Linked DNA regions of Rhizobium sp. N324. The protein of the gene in region 2 interacts with the protein of the main gene of each other region in a pairwise test. Links are inferred from orthologs where the notes say so. Each region holds a gene or a part of one and is shown on either strand. Other genes may lie near its edges.

The links.
Region 1: the proteins of AMK05_RS28560 (region 2) and AMK05_RS21970 interact in binary tests that used the Escherichia coli proteins (3 or more experiments, as listed by UniProt). The link is inferred for Rhizobium sp. N324 from one-to-one orthologs.

What each region holds. Positions count from the first base shown.
Region 1 is NZ_CP013630.1:4,567,263-4,574,828, reverse strand. The notes cover bases 3,303-6,302. They hold AMK05_RS21970 (glutamate-5-semialdehyde dehydrogenase), read right to left. Parts: upstream 5,445-6,302; coding sequence 4,161-5,444; downstream 3,303-4,160. Other genes in these bases: proB (glutamate 5-kinase), read right to left, coding at 5,437-6,302; AMK05_RS21975 (nicotinate-nucleotide adenylyltransferase), read right to left, coding at 3,524-4,123. Also shown: AMK05_RS21995 (winged helix-turn-helix domain-containing protein), read left to right, coding at 1-149; modC (molybdenum ABC transporter ATP-binding protein), read right to left, coding at 178-1,245; modB (molybdate ABC transporter permease subunit), read right to left, coding at 1,242-1,943; modA (molybdate ABC transporter substrate-binding protein), read right to left, coding at 2,249-3,040; more of proB, read right to left, coding at 6,303-6,606; GTPase ObgE, read right to left, coding at 6,593-7,566. UniProt on the Escherichia coli protein: Catalyzes the NADPH-dependent reduction of L-glutamate 5-phosphate into L-glutamate 5-semialdehyde and phosphate. The product spontaneously undergoes cyclization to form 1-pyrroline-5-carboxylate.
Region 2 is NZ_CP013634.1:196,851-204,317, forward strand. Bases 2,423-5,323 are described here. They hold AMK05_RS28560 (sulfate/molybdate ABC transporter ATP-binding protein), read right to left. Parts: upstream 4,443-5,323; coding sequence 3,402-4,442; downstream 2,423-3,401. Other genes in these bases: AMK05_RS28555 (cell wall hydrolase), read right to left, coding at 2,423-3,243; cysW (sulfate ABC transporter permease subunit CysW), read right to left, coding at 4,453-5,323; cysT (sulfate ABC transporter permease subunit CysT), read right to left, coding at 5,315-5,323. In the rest of the region: AMK05_RS28545 (ABC transporter ATP-binding protein), read left to right, coding at 1-1,005; pepT (peptidase T), read left to right, coding at 1,101-2,333; more of AMK05_RS28555, read right to left, coding at 2,374-2,422; more of cysW, read right to left, coding at 5,324-5,325; more of cysT, read right to left, coding at 5,324-6,172; AMK05_RS28575 (sulfate ABC transporter substrate-binding protein), read right to left, coding at 6,181-7,206. UniProt on the Escherichia coli protein: Part of the ABC transporter complex CysAWTP involved in sulfate/thiosulfate import. Responsible for energy coupling to the transport system.

The DNA.
Region 1 (7,566 bases), on a different replicon or contig from region 2:
AGCCGCAGCGCGGTGGCCAGAAGGGCGGCGGCGCGGCGCTGACGCCGTTCGGCGAAGAATTGCTCCAGCGTTTCCGCCGGATGGAAAAGACGATGCGCGAAAGCCTCGCCGAGGATCTCGCCTGGCTCGAAGGCAAGCGCAGTCCGTAAGGGGGCGCAGCCTGTAGGGAGGCGCTGTTCAGGCCTCCAGAGCAACCGTCTTGATGACGGCAAAGACGGTTTTGCCGGGCTGAAGATCGAGGCGCTCGCAGGAGAGCGCTGTGATGCGCGAGAGAATGGCGTCGCCGCCGCAATCGAGCCGGATTTCCACCGTTCCGTCCTCGTCCGGCGATATCGCCGCGATCCTGCCTTCGAGAATGTTCAGCGCGCTGAGGCCCTCGGGCCTGGCGGTTGCCAGCATGACGTCTCGCGACGGAATGCGAATGCGCACCGGCCTGCCTGCGGTAAGCGCTGCACCGGGGATGTGCAACTGAGCAGATTTCAGCGCGACGGTCGACAGGTGGTGGCGTGGATCGTAGCTTTCGACCGTGCCTTCGAGAAGCGCGCCCGCCTCTCTCCGATCAGCCGCCGCAGACGGGCGGCTCAATATGTCGACGGCCGGGCCGATCGCTTCCACCTTGCCGTCGCTGAGGACGACGACCTGGTTTGCCAGCCGCGCCACCTCGGCGATCGAATGGCTGACATAGATGATCGGAATTTCGGTCTGGTCCCGCAATCGCTCCAGATAGGGCAGGATCTCGGCCTTGCGCGCCTCGTCGAGGGCCGCCAGCGGTTCGTCCATCAGCAGCAGGCGGGGCGCGGCGAGAAGGGCGCGGCCGATGGCGACGCGCTGCTTTTCGCCGCCGGAAAGTTTTGCGGGGCTGCGCTCCAGCAGCGGCCCGATGCCGAGCAGGTCGACGATGCGATCGAAGCTCTCGCTGCGTGCGGTTTTCGCCGTAAACCAGCGGCCGTAGGAGAGATTGGCGCGGACGCTGAGATGCGGGAAAAGCCGCGCCTCCTGGAAGACATAACCGAAGCGGCGGCGATGTTTCGGGACGAAGGTGCCGGTTGCTGTTTCGGTCAGGGCCTCGCCGTCGAGGATAACGCGGCCTTCGTCGGGGCGGGCGAGGCCGGCGATGATGCGGATCAGCGAGGTCTTGCCGGAGCCGGAGCGGCCGAACAGCGCGGTGACGCCACGCTCGGAGGTGAAGGCGGCGTCGAGCGAAAAGCCGCCGAGCCTTTGTTTTGCCGCGACGATCAGCGTCATTCCGGATCGATCCTTTGGCCGGCGAGACGGGCGAGAAATTCGGAGGCGAGCAGCGCGGCCATGGAAATGACGATGGCGACGGCTGTCAGCCGCAGTGCGCCGGCATCGCCGCCCGGCACCTGGGTAAAAGTGTAGATCGCTGAGGATAGCGTCTGGGTCTCGCCGGGAATGTTGGAGACGAAGGTGATCGTCGCGCCGAATTCACCCATGGCCTTGGCGAAGGACAGGATCATGCCGGTGATGATGCCGGGCAGGGTCAGCGGCAGGGTAATCGTCAAAAAGACCCAGGCGGGACCGGCGCCAAGCGTTCCGGCCGCCTCCTCCAGCTTGCGGTCAACAGCCTCGATCGACAGGCGAATGCTGCGCACCATCAGCGGAAAGGCCATGACCGCGCAGGCGAGTGCCGCGCCCGTCCAGCGGAAGGAAAGGACGATGCCGAAATACTGGTCGAGCAGGCTGCCGACCGGACCGCGGCGGCCGAACAGGATGAGAAGAAGGAAGCCGGTGACGACGGGGGGCAGGATCAACGGCAGGTGCACGACGCCGTTCAGCACCGACTTGCCCCAGAAGCGGCCGCGGGCAAGCAGCAGAGCGACGAGAATGCCAAAGGGCAGGCTCACCAGCATGGCGACAAAAGAGACGCGCAGGCTGAGCAGGATCGCCGTCCATTCTTCATTGCTCAGGCCGAAGATGTCCAAACGCGGTTGTCTCCCTGGAAATTCGGTGTCACCCGGTGTCTGCCCCTCATCCGCCTGCCGGCACCGACCGGGGTCGAGCCACGCGTCTCGACCCGTCCTTCGGACCCCCGTAAACGGGGCGAAGGGGATATGTCTCGACCTCTCCGTTCCTCGCCAACCTTTCGCAGGGCACGCCCCCTCTCCCCGCGAGCGGGGAGAGGGTTAGGGCGAGGGGCAGCCATTGGCTCGAACCGGACAGGAGGCGCGCCTAAGTGAGCCTTCACGCTAAGCTGTCACTGTTGATTCCGCAATCATTTCGCCCTCAATCACTTGAGAACGGTAAAACCCTGCGCCGTGAAGAAGGCGGTGGCCTTGTCGGATTTCAGGAAGTCGAGATAGGCTGCGGCATCCGGGTTTTTGCTCTCGGCAAGAATGGCGACCGGGTAGATGATCGGCGGATGGGAATCGGCCGGGAAGGTGCCGACGACGGCGACACCCTTATCGGCGGCGGCATCGGTTTGGTAGACGATGCCGTAGGGCGCTTCGCCGCGGGAGACGAGGGCGAGGGCGGCGCGCACGCTCTCGGCGCCGGCGACCTTGCTTTCCACGGATTTCCAGACGCCGAGTTTGTCGAGCGCGGCCATGCCGTATTTGCCGGCCGGAACCGATTTCGGTTCACCCATGGCCAATTTGCCATCACCCAGAAGCGCTGCGAGATCGAAGCCCGGCTTGATCTCGACCGGTTTTGCCTTGGCCTTTTCAGCAACGAGCACGATCCGGTTTCCAAGCAGGTTCGAACGGGTATCGGCCTTGATGAGGTTCTTCCCGGCAAGGTAATCCATCCAGGCAAGGTCGGCCGAGATGAAGACATCGGCGGGTGCCGCGTTTTCGATCTGCTTGGCCAGTGCCCCGCTTGCCGCATAGGAGGCGACGGCTTCCTTGCCGCTTTCCTTGGCCCAGGCGGCATTGACGGCATCGAGCGCATCCTTGAGGCTCGCCGCCGCAAAGATGGTGAGCTTTTCGGCCGCGGCGGCAGGTGTCGGCAGCGCTGCCGCCCCAAGCCACAGGGCTGATATTGCGGCGGTTGCCAGTTTCATCCATTGGCGACGGTTCTGCATGATTATTCCCCAGGGTTCGAAATATTGCGACGAATATAACGGCGCTCTCGCTTTGGCTAGGGATATATTCAGGAAAATATAACCCTAGCGACAGACCGTTCCGCGTTCGCCTATTCACGAAGCGCATGGCTTTCCCAGAGACGGAGATCTACGGACGTCGAACTTTCCGGGCAGCGCCGATCGGCAACCGACAAAGTCCGGCATTGCAAGGGCCGTTTCGCCGGCCGTGCCGCTAAAAACGGCAGTATCCCGAGGGCTGTCCGCGACAGGATTGCAGCGCCCGCATTGCTGCATTGCACAAATCGATATTCATCTTCCAGCGGAATATGGTACAACACACTCATCGAAACGGCTTCTCCTCCTCCCATAGCCGTTCGATAGGGTCGACAACACTCCTCCTCCCAGTTGTCGATCGAGTTTATAAGCCCGACGGATCCTCCCCCGTCGGGCTTTCTCGTTTCCGGGATTTCCTTAAAAATCAGCCTATTCGGAACTGCCTGGCAGCGAGCCGTTGCGGATTGCCGTCGAGCTTAGGCCGGAGCGTGGCCCGTGGATGAAGGTCCAGGCCGGCGCGGGTTTCTTCCAGAGAATGCGCGCGTCGTCCTCGTCGACCCGGGCGAAATCGAAAGTCCTGGTCATTTTCGAGGAGAGGTAGGAGAGCGTGGCACCCGGCCGGTCGATCACAGCGATCGGGAAGGTGCGGACGATTTCCTGCCATTTCTGCCATTTGTGGAATGTCTGCAGGCCGTCGGCGCCCATGATCCAGATGAAATGCACATGCGGATTGCGGGCCTTGACGCGGGCGAGCGTATTGGCGGTGTAGCTGACGCCGAGCGACTGTTCGAAGGCGGTGACCTTGACGCGCGGATCGGCGGCGACACGCTCGCTTTCGGCAATGCGCTCGGCAAGCGGGGCCAGCTGGTTGCGGCTTTTCAGCGGATTGCCGGGGGTGACCATCCACCAGAGCTGGTCGAGGCCGAGCCGCTTGATGGCGATCTCGGCGACCAGCGCGTGGCCCTGGTGCGGCGGGTTGAACGAACCGCCGAACAGGCCGACGACCATGCCGCGCTCGCTGTGCGGCATGCGGAGATAATGCCGGTCCACACTCTCCGCCGTCACGTCAGGGCCGCGTCTGTCCGGCGCCGTGCACCCGATATTTGAACGAGGTCAGCTGTTCGACGCCGACCGGGCCGCGGGCATGCATCTTGCCGGTGGCGATGCCGATCTCCGCGCCCATGCCGAACTCGCCGCCATCGGCAAATTGCGTCGAGGCATTGTGCAGCAGGATCGCCGAATCGACCTCGGTGAAGAAGCGCGCGACGACATCGGGGTCCTCGGCGATCACCGCTTCGGTGTGGTTCGAGGAATATTTTTGGATATGGGCGATCGCGCCGGAGATGCCGTCGACGACGGCGACCGAGATGATCGCGTCGAGATATTCGGTCGACCAGTCCTCCTCGGTTGCAGGCTTCAGGCCGGGGGCGACCTTCAGCACCGTCGGCGAAGCGCGGACTTCGCAGCCGGCCGCGGTGAGGGCCTCGAGCAGCGGCGACAGATGCGTGCCGATCGCGGCGCCATCGACGAGCAGGGTTTCGGCAGAGCCGCAGATACCGGTGCGGCGCATCTTGGCATTGACGACGATCTGCTTGGCCATCTCGATATCGGCCGAGCCATCGACATAGATATGGCAGAGGCCCTCGAGATGGGCGAAAACCGGCACGCGGGCCTCGCTCTGCACGCGGGCGACCAGGCTCTTGCCGCCGCGCGGCACGATGACGTCGATCGCTCCGTCCAGGCCGCGCAGCATGGCGCCGACGGCGGCGCGATCGGTGACGGGCACGAGCTGGATAGCATGCTCTGGAAGTCCTGCGGCCTTCAGACCCTCGACGAGGCAGGCATGGATTGCCTGCGATGAACGGCGCGAATCCGAACCGCAGCGCAGGATCACGGCATTGCCGGCCTTGAGGCAGAGGGCGCCGGCATCGGCCGTGACGTTCGGCCGGCTTTCGAAAATGACGCCGATGACGCCGAGCGGCGTGCGGACGCGCTCGATCTTCAACCCGTTCGGGCGGTCCCAGGCGGCGATAACTTCACCGACCGGGTCGGCAAGGGCGGCAATGGCACGGATTCCCTCGGCCATCTCGGCGACGCGTTTGTCGTTCAGCGTCAGCCGGTCGACGAAGGAGGCGAGCATGTCGCTGCCTTCGGTGTCTTTCAAATCCTTGGCATTCTCGGCAAGGATCTCCGCCTGGTTGGCCAGGATCGCATCGGCCATGGCGTTCAGCGCGCTGTTCTTGACCTCAGTGGACGCAAAGCTCAGCGGTCGCGCGGCAGCCTTCGCCTTGCGGCCGATGTCGTTCATCAGCGCGTCAATGTCAGGGCTTAGCGCAACGGTATCAGGCATGGGCCGCGTCCTTCTTCTGCCTTTCCGATTTCTGTCTGATCTGCGCGGTCATCACCATATCGTCGCGATGGACCATGGCGGCGCGGCCGGGATAACCGAGAATGGCCTCGATTTCGGCCGACTTGCGGCCGGCAATCCTGCGGGCATCCTCGGCATCGTAACTGACAAGCCCGCGGGCGATCTCGCGACCTTCAGGGCCGACGATCGCCACCGTATCGCCGCGGCTGAACAGGCCGGAAACGCCGCGCACACCGGCCGGAAGCAGGCTCTTGCCGGCCCCGAGGGCGGTGACGGCGCCGTCATCGACACGCAGTTCGCCGGCCGGCTGCAGCTGTCCGGCGATCCAGGTCTTGCGGGCGGTGACCGGCGTGCCCGACGGCGCGAACCAGGAGGACCGCGCGCCGTTTTCGATCGCCGACAGCGGGCTTTCGGTCTTGCCGGAGGCGATGATCATGGCGCAGCCCGATGTCGTAGCGATCTTGCCGGCATCGATCTTGGTGCGCATGCCGCCGCGCGACAGCTCGGAAGCCGCGCCGCCGGCCATCGCCTCGATCTCCGGGGTGATTTCGGAAATCGTCTCCAGGAACGTCGCGTTCGGGTCGAGATGCGGCGGCGCAGTATAGAGGCCGTCGATATCGGAAAGAAGGACCAGCAGATCGGCGCCGGTCATCGTCGCGACGCGGGCGGCCAGGCGGTCGTTGTCGCCATAGCGGATCTCGCTGGTGGCGACCGTGTCATTCTCGTTGATGATCGGCACGGCGCCGATTTTCAAAAGCTGATTGATGGTGGCGCGCGCATTGAGATAGCGGCGGCGCTCCTCGGTATCCCCGAGCGTCAGCAGGATCTGGCCGGCGACGATCTCGCCGTGCGACAGGCTTTCCGACCAGGCGCGGGCCAGCGCGATCTGGCCGACGGCGGCGGCCGCCTGGCTTTCCTCCAGTTTCAGCGCGCCGGACGGCAGGTCGAGCACCGAGCGGCCGAGCGCAATGGCGCCGGAGGAGACGACGAGCACGTCGATGCCCTTGGCCTTCAGCCCCGCAATGTCGGCGCACATGGCGTCGAGCCACGCCTTTTTCAGCCCGACCTTGCGATCGACCAGCAGCGCCGAGCCGATCTTGATGACGATGCGGCGGTAGCGGCCGAGCGGCTTACGGCTGGTCATCGGCCCCATCCTCGCCAAGGTCCTCAGCCTCGTCGGCGACAACAATGTCGCGATGGCGTTGCTTCGGCACCTTGGCCGGCTTTTCCTCGGCATTTTCTTCGACGATGATGTCGCGCAGCGCACGCAGCACCTCGGTCATACCCTTGCCGGTGACGGCGGAAATCTGGAACGGCGTCTTGCCGCAGGCCTCGGCCAATTCCTTCGTCTTCTTCTTCAGTTCGGCCTCGTCGAGCACGTCGATCTGCGACAGAGCGACGATCTCGGCCTTATCCGTCAGATCGTTGCCATAGGCTTCGAGCTCGTGCTTCACCGTCGTATAGGCTTTGCCGACCTTTTCCTCCTGGGCGGAGACGAGATGGAGCAGCACGCGGGTGCGCTCGACATGGCCGAGGAAACGGTCGCCGATGCCGACACCCTCATGGGCACCTTCGATCAGGCCAGGAATGTCGGCCAGGATGAATTCCCGCTCGTCGATGGTGGCGACGCCGAGATTGGGATGCAGGGTGGTGAAGGGATAATTGGCAATCTTCGGCCGGGCGCGGGTGACCGATGCCAGGAAGGTCGACTTGCCGGCATTGGGCATGCCGACGAGGCCGGCATCGGCAATCAGCTTCAGCCGCAGCCAGAGGGTCTTTTCCTCGCCGGGCAGGCCGGGATTGGCCCAATCCGGCGCCTGGTTGGTCGAGGTCTTGAAATGGGCGTTGCCGAAGCCGCCATTGCCGCCATGGGCGAGGCAATAACGCTGGCCTTCGACGGTGAGATCGCAGATCAGCGTTTCCCGGTCTTCCTCGAAGATCTGGGTTCCGACGGGTACCTTCAGCGTCACGTCACTGCCGTTGGCGCCGGTGCGGTTCCTGCCCATGCCGTGGGTGCCGATCGTCGCCTTGAAATGCTGCTGAAAACGGAAATCGATCAGCGTGTTGAGGCCGTTGACGGTCTCGACCCAGACATCGCCGCCAC
Region 2 (7,467 bases):
CTGCACGGCGTCGACCTGGAGATCAAGGATGGCGAGTTCGTCGTGCTCGTCGGCCCCTCCGGCTGCGGCAAATCCACGCTGCTGCGCATGATCGCCGGGCTGGAGGATGTCACCTCCGGCGAGATCCGCATTTCAGGCGCGCGGGTGAACGAACTGCATCCCAAAGACCGCGACATCGCCATGGTGTTCCAGTCCTATGCGCTCTATCCGCATATGAACGTCGCCGGCAATATGAGCTACAGCCTGAAACTGCGGAAGACGGCCAAGGAGAAGATCGCCAGCGCCGTCTCCGCCGCCGCCGCCAAGCTCGGTCTCGATCCGCTGCTCGAACGCCGGCCGAAGGCGCTTTCCGGCGGCCAGCGCCAGCGCGTCGCCATGGGCCGCGCCATCGTGCGCCAGCCGAAGGCCTTCCTGTTCGACGAACCGCTCTCCAACCTCGATGCGCGCCTGCGCGAACAGATGCGCGCCGAAATCAAGAAACTGCACGGCGATCTGAAGGCGACCTCGATCTATGTCACCCACGACCAGATCGAGGCGATGACGCTGGCCGACCGGATCGTCGCCATGCATGGCGGCGTGGTGCAGCAGGTCGGCAGTCCGCTCGAACTCTACGACCACCCCGCCAATCTGTTCGTCGCCGGCTTTATCGGCTCGCCGGGAATGAATTTCCTCGCGGCGAGTTATGTCGACGGCGGCGTCAAGCTGCAGGACGGCACGATCGTGCCGCTGGCAAAGCCGCTGCCGCTTGAAGATGGTGCCAAGGTGACGCTCGGCATCCGGCCCGAGCATGTGCTGATGACGAATGACGGGGCGGGCCTTGCCACCGATGTCGAACTCGTCGAACCCACCGGCTTCGGCATCATCCTGCATCTCGCTCTGCATGGCCTGCCGTTCAAGATCTTCACGCTCGATCGCGAGGCGCTGAAGGCGGGGCCGAAGGTCAATGTGGCTTTCCCGGCGCAGTACCTGCATGTGTTCGACGGCGAGGGAATACGCGTCGATTGATCAGGTCAATCCTCACGCATTGCGAGCGGAAAAAACTTTTGCCGTATCACCCGTGAGGGCTATATCTTCCGGTGACCTTTGCTGGATTGGATGCCATGACCGATACCGTTCTCGACCGTTTTCTCCGTTACGTCGCTATCGACACCCAATCCGATCCCTCTTCGTCGACGCAGCCGACCACCGAAAAACAGAAGGATCTCGGCCGGGTGCTGGTCGATGAACTGCTGCAGATCGGTCTTGCCGACGCGCATCTCGACGAATACGGTTATGTCTATGCGACCATTCCTGGAAACAGCGACAAGCCGGTGCCGGTCATCTGCTTCTGCTCGCATATGGATACGGCGCCCGATTTCAGCGGCACGGGCGTCAAGCCGCGGATCATTGGGAATTATGCCGGCGGCGATATCAAACTGGAAGGCGATCCGAGCCGGCTCATCCGGGTTTCCGAGCATCCGGAGCTGAACAACCAGATCGGCAACGACATCGTCACCACCGATGGCACGACCTTGCTCGGCGCCGACGACAAGGCCGGGCTGGCGGAAATCATGACGGCCGCGCAGGTCCTGATCGACAATCCCGAGATCCGGCACGGGACGATCAAGATCCTGTTCACCCCCGACGAGGAAGTCGGGCGCGGCGTCAACAAGGTCGACCTGAAGAAACTCGGCGCCGACTTCGCCTATACGATGGACGGCGAGACATCAGGCCATATCGAGGATGAAACCTTCTCGGCCGATGGAGTCGAGATCGCCATCTCAGGCGTGGCGATCCATCCGGGTTTCGCCAAGGACCGGATGGAAAACGCCATCAAGATCGCCGGCGCCATCATCGACCGGCTGCCGAAGGACTTGGCGCCGGAGACGACCGAGGGCAAGCAGGGCTTCATCCATCCGACAGGCGTGACCGGTTCGATGGAGAAGGCGTCGCTCAGCCTCATCATCCGCGATTTCACCGACAAGGGGCTCGCGGAAAAGGAATCGATAGTCGAGGCCATCGTCAAAGAGGTGATGGCTGGCTATCCCGGCTCGACCTATCATTTCCAGGTCAAGGAACAGTATCGCAACATGAAGGTGGTGCTCGACCGCCATCCGGAGATCGTCGACAACGCCATCGAAGCCGTGCGTCGGGCCGGCATGACGCCGGTGCGCGGCAGCATCCGCGGCGGCACGGACGGCTCGCGGCTCTCCTTCATGGGCCTGCCATGCCCGAACATCTTCGCCGGCGGCCATGCCTTCCACTCGCCGCTCGAATGGGTCAGCCGTCAGGATATGGAAAAGGCGGTCAAGACGATCGTGGAACTCGCCAAGGTGTGGGAAGAGCGCGCCTGAGCGCCCTGCAATTTAACCCATAATCGGAGGAACGACGGGCTTAGCCGCCGTTCGCCGCGACGCTGCCGCGCAGCATGACGCTGTCATAGGCGGGGCGGGGGATGGGGATCGCGATCCGCATTCCCGGGTCGGGTTCGATCGAGGGTTCCGGCTCGGTTACCGGGGCCGTGATCTGCATCGGCATGGGATTTGCGACGGGCGCCATATGGGCGGCCGTGGGCGCCGCATTGATCGGCGACATCGTGCTCGCCGTCGGCATCGGATCCGGCGCCGGCAGAGGAACGGGAACGGCCGAGGGGATCAGCGCCTCGAATTGCGGCGGCAGTATGCTCTCACCGGGCACATAATTCATCGCCACCTCATAGGCGGGCAGCGGCGGCGGTGTCTGGAGCATGCCATCGGCGCCGCGCTTCTCGTAGAAGGCGTTGCCGCCGGCGACCGCCACATAATGCATGTTGTTGTAAGGGAATTTCAGCCCGTCGGTGTGGAAGAACATCGCATCCTTGACCGCAGGATGGCGGGCGCCTTTCAAGATCGCATCGGCGGCGGTCGCCAGCTCGGTTTCGGCCTGCGGCTTGACTTCACGCGTCATCACGCCCGGCGCAAACTGCTTTTCCTGGGCGACGACGCCGCAGATCGACGGCGGATAGGCGCCTGACGTCAGCCGGTTCATGACCACGGTTCCGACGGCCATGTAGCCGTCCTCATCGGAATGCTGCGATTCGAAATACATCGCGCGCTGCAGGCAGTCGCGGTCCTTGTTGGTATAATTGAAGGTGACTTTTGCCGGTTGAACCTTCGTCTTCGCCGCCGTTGCCGCCGGTTTCGGTGTCGTCGTGCAGCCTGCGGCCGCCAGCCCTACGAACAAAATCCCGATCAGGGATTTTCCAAAGGAAATCTCCGCCCTCAACGCAAGGTGCCTCCTGTGGGATTAGTCCTACTTATTAACGTGAAAATCTTTTACTCGTCATGTGACAAAAATACAAACAACCATAGATAACAAAAAGCCAAAGAGCCTCTCGCCAAATGAGAGTCCTGCGAGGAGTCGGGCTATGCCAACAACCCCCATCAGCTGCGGAACAGCTTCCAGCGGGTCGGCTTGAAGGCCACGCGGTGGCGGTCGAGCCTGTCGGCCTCGCTCGGCGGCAGTTCGATCTCGATATGCGGGCGGTCGTTGCCGATATCCAGTTCGATGTGACGGGTGCCGGCGACGCGGCGGCTGGAAACCGGCTGGCCGGCGATGCAGTTTTCAGCCGATTCGCAGAGCCTGACGTCATGCGGGCGGAAATAGATCTGCGCCGGGCCATCCGGCTCGCCCTCGGCATTGAGGCCGAGCGAGCGGCCTTCGAAGCGGATGTCGCCGTCCGAGATATCGACCTGCAGGCAGTTCGACTGGCCGATGAAGCCGAAGACGAAGGGCGAGTTCGGATTGTCGTAGACTTCATCGGGCGTGCCGACCTGCTCGATCGCACCCTGGCTCATGACGACGACGCGGTCGGCAAGCTCCAGCGCCTCGTCCTGGTCATGGGTGACGAAGACGGTGGTGTGGCCGGTGCGGTCGTGGATCTCGCGCAGCCATTTGCGCAGGTCCTTGCGCACCTGGGCGTCGAGCGCCCCAAAAGGTTCGTCGAGCAGCAGTACGTTCGGCTCGACGGCCATGGCGCGGGCGAGCGCCACACGCTGGCGCTGGCCGCCGGAAAGCTGGGCCGGGTAGCGTTTTTCCAGGCCGGAAAGCTGCACGAGGTCGAGCAGCTCAAGCGCCCGCTTGCGGATATCGGCCTTGGCCGGCCGGCGCGCGCTGTTTCTAACCCTCAGGCCGAAGGAGACGTTGTCGAGCACCGTCATGTAGCGGAACAGAGCATAATGCTGGAAGACGAAGCCGATATTGCGCTGCTGCACTGACTTCTTCGAGGCATCCTCGTCGCCGAAGAAGATCTGTCCCTCGGTCGGGCTTTCGAGACCGGCGATCAGGCGCAGCAATGTCGTCTTGCCGGAGCCCGACGGGCCGAGCAGCGCGATCAGCTCGCCGGAGCGGATGCCGAGCGAGACATCGTGCAGCGCCGGAAAACGATCGAATTCCTTGCGGATGTTTTGAACGCGTACTTCCATTCCAAATCCTTCAGTGCCGCCGGCTGGCGGAGATTTCAGCGCTATAGCGCATTTCCAGCAGCGTCTTCAAAACAAGAGTGACGAGCGCCAGCAAGGCCAATAGCGTGGCGACGGCAAAAGCGCCGGTGAAATTATACTCGTTATAGAGAATTTCCACCTGCAGCGGCATGGTGTTCGTCTGGCCGCGGATATGGCCCGACACCACCGAGACGGCGCCGAATTCGCCCATGGCGCGTGCGTTGCAGAGCAGCACGCCGTAGAGCAGGCCCCATTTGATGTTCGGCAGCGTCACGTGCCAGAAGGTCTGCCAGCCGCTGGCGCCGAGCGAAAGGGCTGCCTCTTCGTCGGCCGTTCCCTGTTCCTGCATCAGCGGGATCAGCTCGCGGGCGACGAAGGGAAAGGTGACGAACATGGTGGCGAGGATCAGGCCCGGCACCGCAAACAGGATCTTGATGTCGTGGGCACTGAGCCACTGGCCAAGCCAGGTATTGGCGCCGAACAGCAGCACGAAGACCAGGCCCGATATGACCGGGGAAACCGAGAAGGGCAGGTCGATCAGCGTCGTCAGGAAGGCCTTGCCTTTGAACTCGAACTTGGCGATCGCCCAGGCGGCGGCAACCCCGAAGACGAGGTTGAGCGGCACGCTGACCCCGGCAACGATCAGCGTCAGGCGGATCGCCGAGAAGGTTTCGGCATCGCCGAGCGCCTCGATGAAGGGGCCGGCACCCTTGCGGAAGGCCTCGACGAAGACGGCTGCAAGCGGCAGCAGCAGGATCAGCAGCAGGAAGACCAGCGAAAGGATGATCAGCGTCAAGCGCGCGATCCGGTTTTCGGTGGTGACCGAACGCAGCTTCACCGGTTGAGCGGTCGCATCAAGCGCCATAGCCGTACCTCCGCCTGCTCCAGCTCTGAATGAGATTGATGACCAGCAGCATGGAGAACGAGATGATCAGCATGATCGCCGCAATGCCGGTCGCCGCCGCATAATTATACTCTTCGAGCTTGATGATGATCAGCAGCGGCGCGATCTCCGATTTGAACGGCAGGTTGCCGGCGATGAAGATGACCGAGCCGTATTCGCCGACGCCGCGGGCAAAGGCGAGCGCAAAGCCGGTGAGCACGGCCGGAGCCAGCCCCGGCAGCAGCACGCGGAAAATCGTCTGGAAACGGTTGGCGCCGAGCGTTGCTGCGGCTTCCTCCACCTCCTTGTCGATTTCCTCCATCACCGGCTGCACGGTGCGCACCACGAAGGGCAGGCCGACGAAGATCAGGGCCACGACGATGCCGGCAGGCGTAAAGGCGATCTTGATGCCGAGCGGCGTCAGGAACTGGCCGATCCAGCCGTTCGGCGCATAAAGCGTCGTCAGCGCGATGCCGGCAACGGCGGTCGGCAGCGCGAAGGGCAGGTCGACCATGGCATCGATGATGCGCTTGCCGGGAAAGCGGTAGCGCACCAGCACCCAGGCCAGCAGGATGCCGAAGACGGCGTTGACGATCGCGGCGATGAAGGCGCTGCCGAAGCTGATGCGCAGCGCGTTCAGCGTGCGCGGATCGAGCGCGATCGACCAGAATTTCTCCCAGCCGAGCGCGCTCGACCGGACGGCAAGGCCCGAGAGCGGGATGAGGATCAGAAGGGTGAGCCAGGTCAAGGTAAAGCCGAGCGCCATTCCGAAACCCGGAATGACACTCGGCCGCCTGAACCGCCACCGCGTGGGGCTATGTGCTTTCATGAAGTCTATTATTGGGCCGGCTTGTAGATCTGGTCAAATACCCCGCCATCGCCGAAGAATTTCGGCTGTGCGCTTTTCCAGCCGCCGAAGTCGTCGATGGTCGCGAGCGTCAGCTTCGGGAAGCGGGCGATGTCGGCCGGATCGGCGGCTTCAGGCTTGATCGGCCGGTAATAGTGCTTGGCGGCGATCTTCTGGCCTTCGTCCGAATAGAGGTAGTTGAGATAGGCTTCGGCGACCTTGCGCGTGCCCTTCTTGTCGACATTGCCGTCGACAATGGCGACCGGCGGGTCGGCGCGGATGGAGAAGCTCGGCGTGACAATCTCGAACTGGTCGGGACCGAGCTCTTCGAGCGAGAGATAGGCTTCGTTTTCCCAGGCAAGCAGCACATCGCCGAGGCCGCGCTGGACGAAGGTGGTCGTTGCGCCGCGGGCACCGGTATCGAGAACCGGAACGTGCTGCAGCAGCTTGGCGACGTAATCCTGCGCCTTGGCTTCGTCACCGCCATTCGCCTGCTTGGCCCATGCCCAGGCGGCGAGGAAGTTCCAGCGGGCGCCGCCCGAGGTCTTCGGGTTCGGCGTGATGACCTGCACGTCATCCTTGACCAGGTCGCCCCAATCCTTGATGCCCTTCGGATTGCCCTTGCGGACGAGGAAGACGATCGTCGACGTATAAGGCGTCGAATTGTTCGGAAATTTGGTCTTCCAGTCGGCGGGGATCTTGCCGGTCGCCTTGGAAATCGCGTCGATATCGCCTTCCAGCGCCAGCGTGACGACGTCGGCATCGAGACCGTCGATGACCGAGCGGGCCTGGGCGCCGGATCCGCCGTGCGAGGCCTGGATGGTCACGGTTTCACCGCTGTCCTTTTGCCACTTGGCGGCAAAGGCGGCATTGAAATCCTTGTACAATTCGCGGGTCGGATCGTAGGAAACGTTGAGCAGCGTCTGATCCGCGAAAGCAGGAGCAATGCTCCCGATCGCGAAGCTGCCCGCCATGACCGCGGCCGCAAGGAGCCGGGTGAGCCGTTGTGTCTGCATGGGAACCCTCCTGTTTTCTGTCTTAACTCTATCAAGTCAGTCGTATAATGAAACGAAGGTTCTTCCCGTTCCGTCCCTGACGTTAGAATGTCATTCCATTTAAGGGGTGATCTTGAAATAGACGTCCCGGAGTTGGCCGCGGCCAATTGCCGGTCGCGGCCGCCGGACTGAAAGCGTCGTGCCTTTTTGGCCACAGTTCCTCCACGAAAGCGCCATGGTGGTGCGGATTTTTGCCCAGATTTTGCCGCGATGACACTTGCG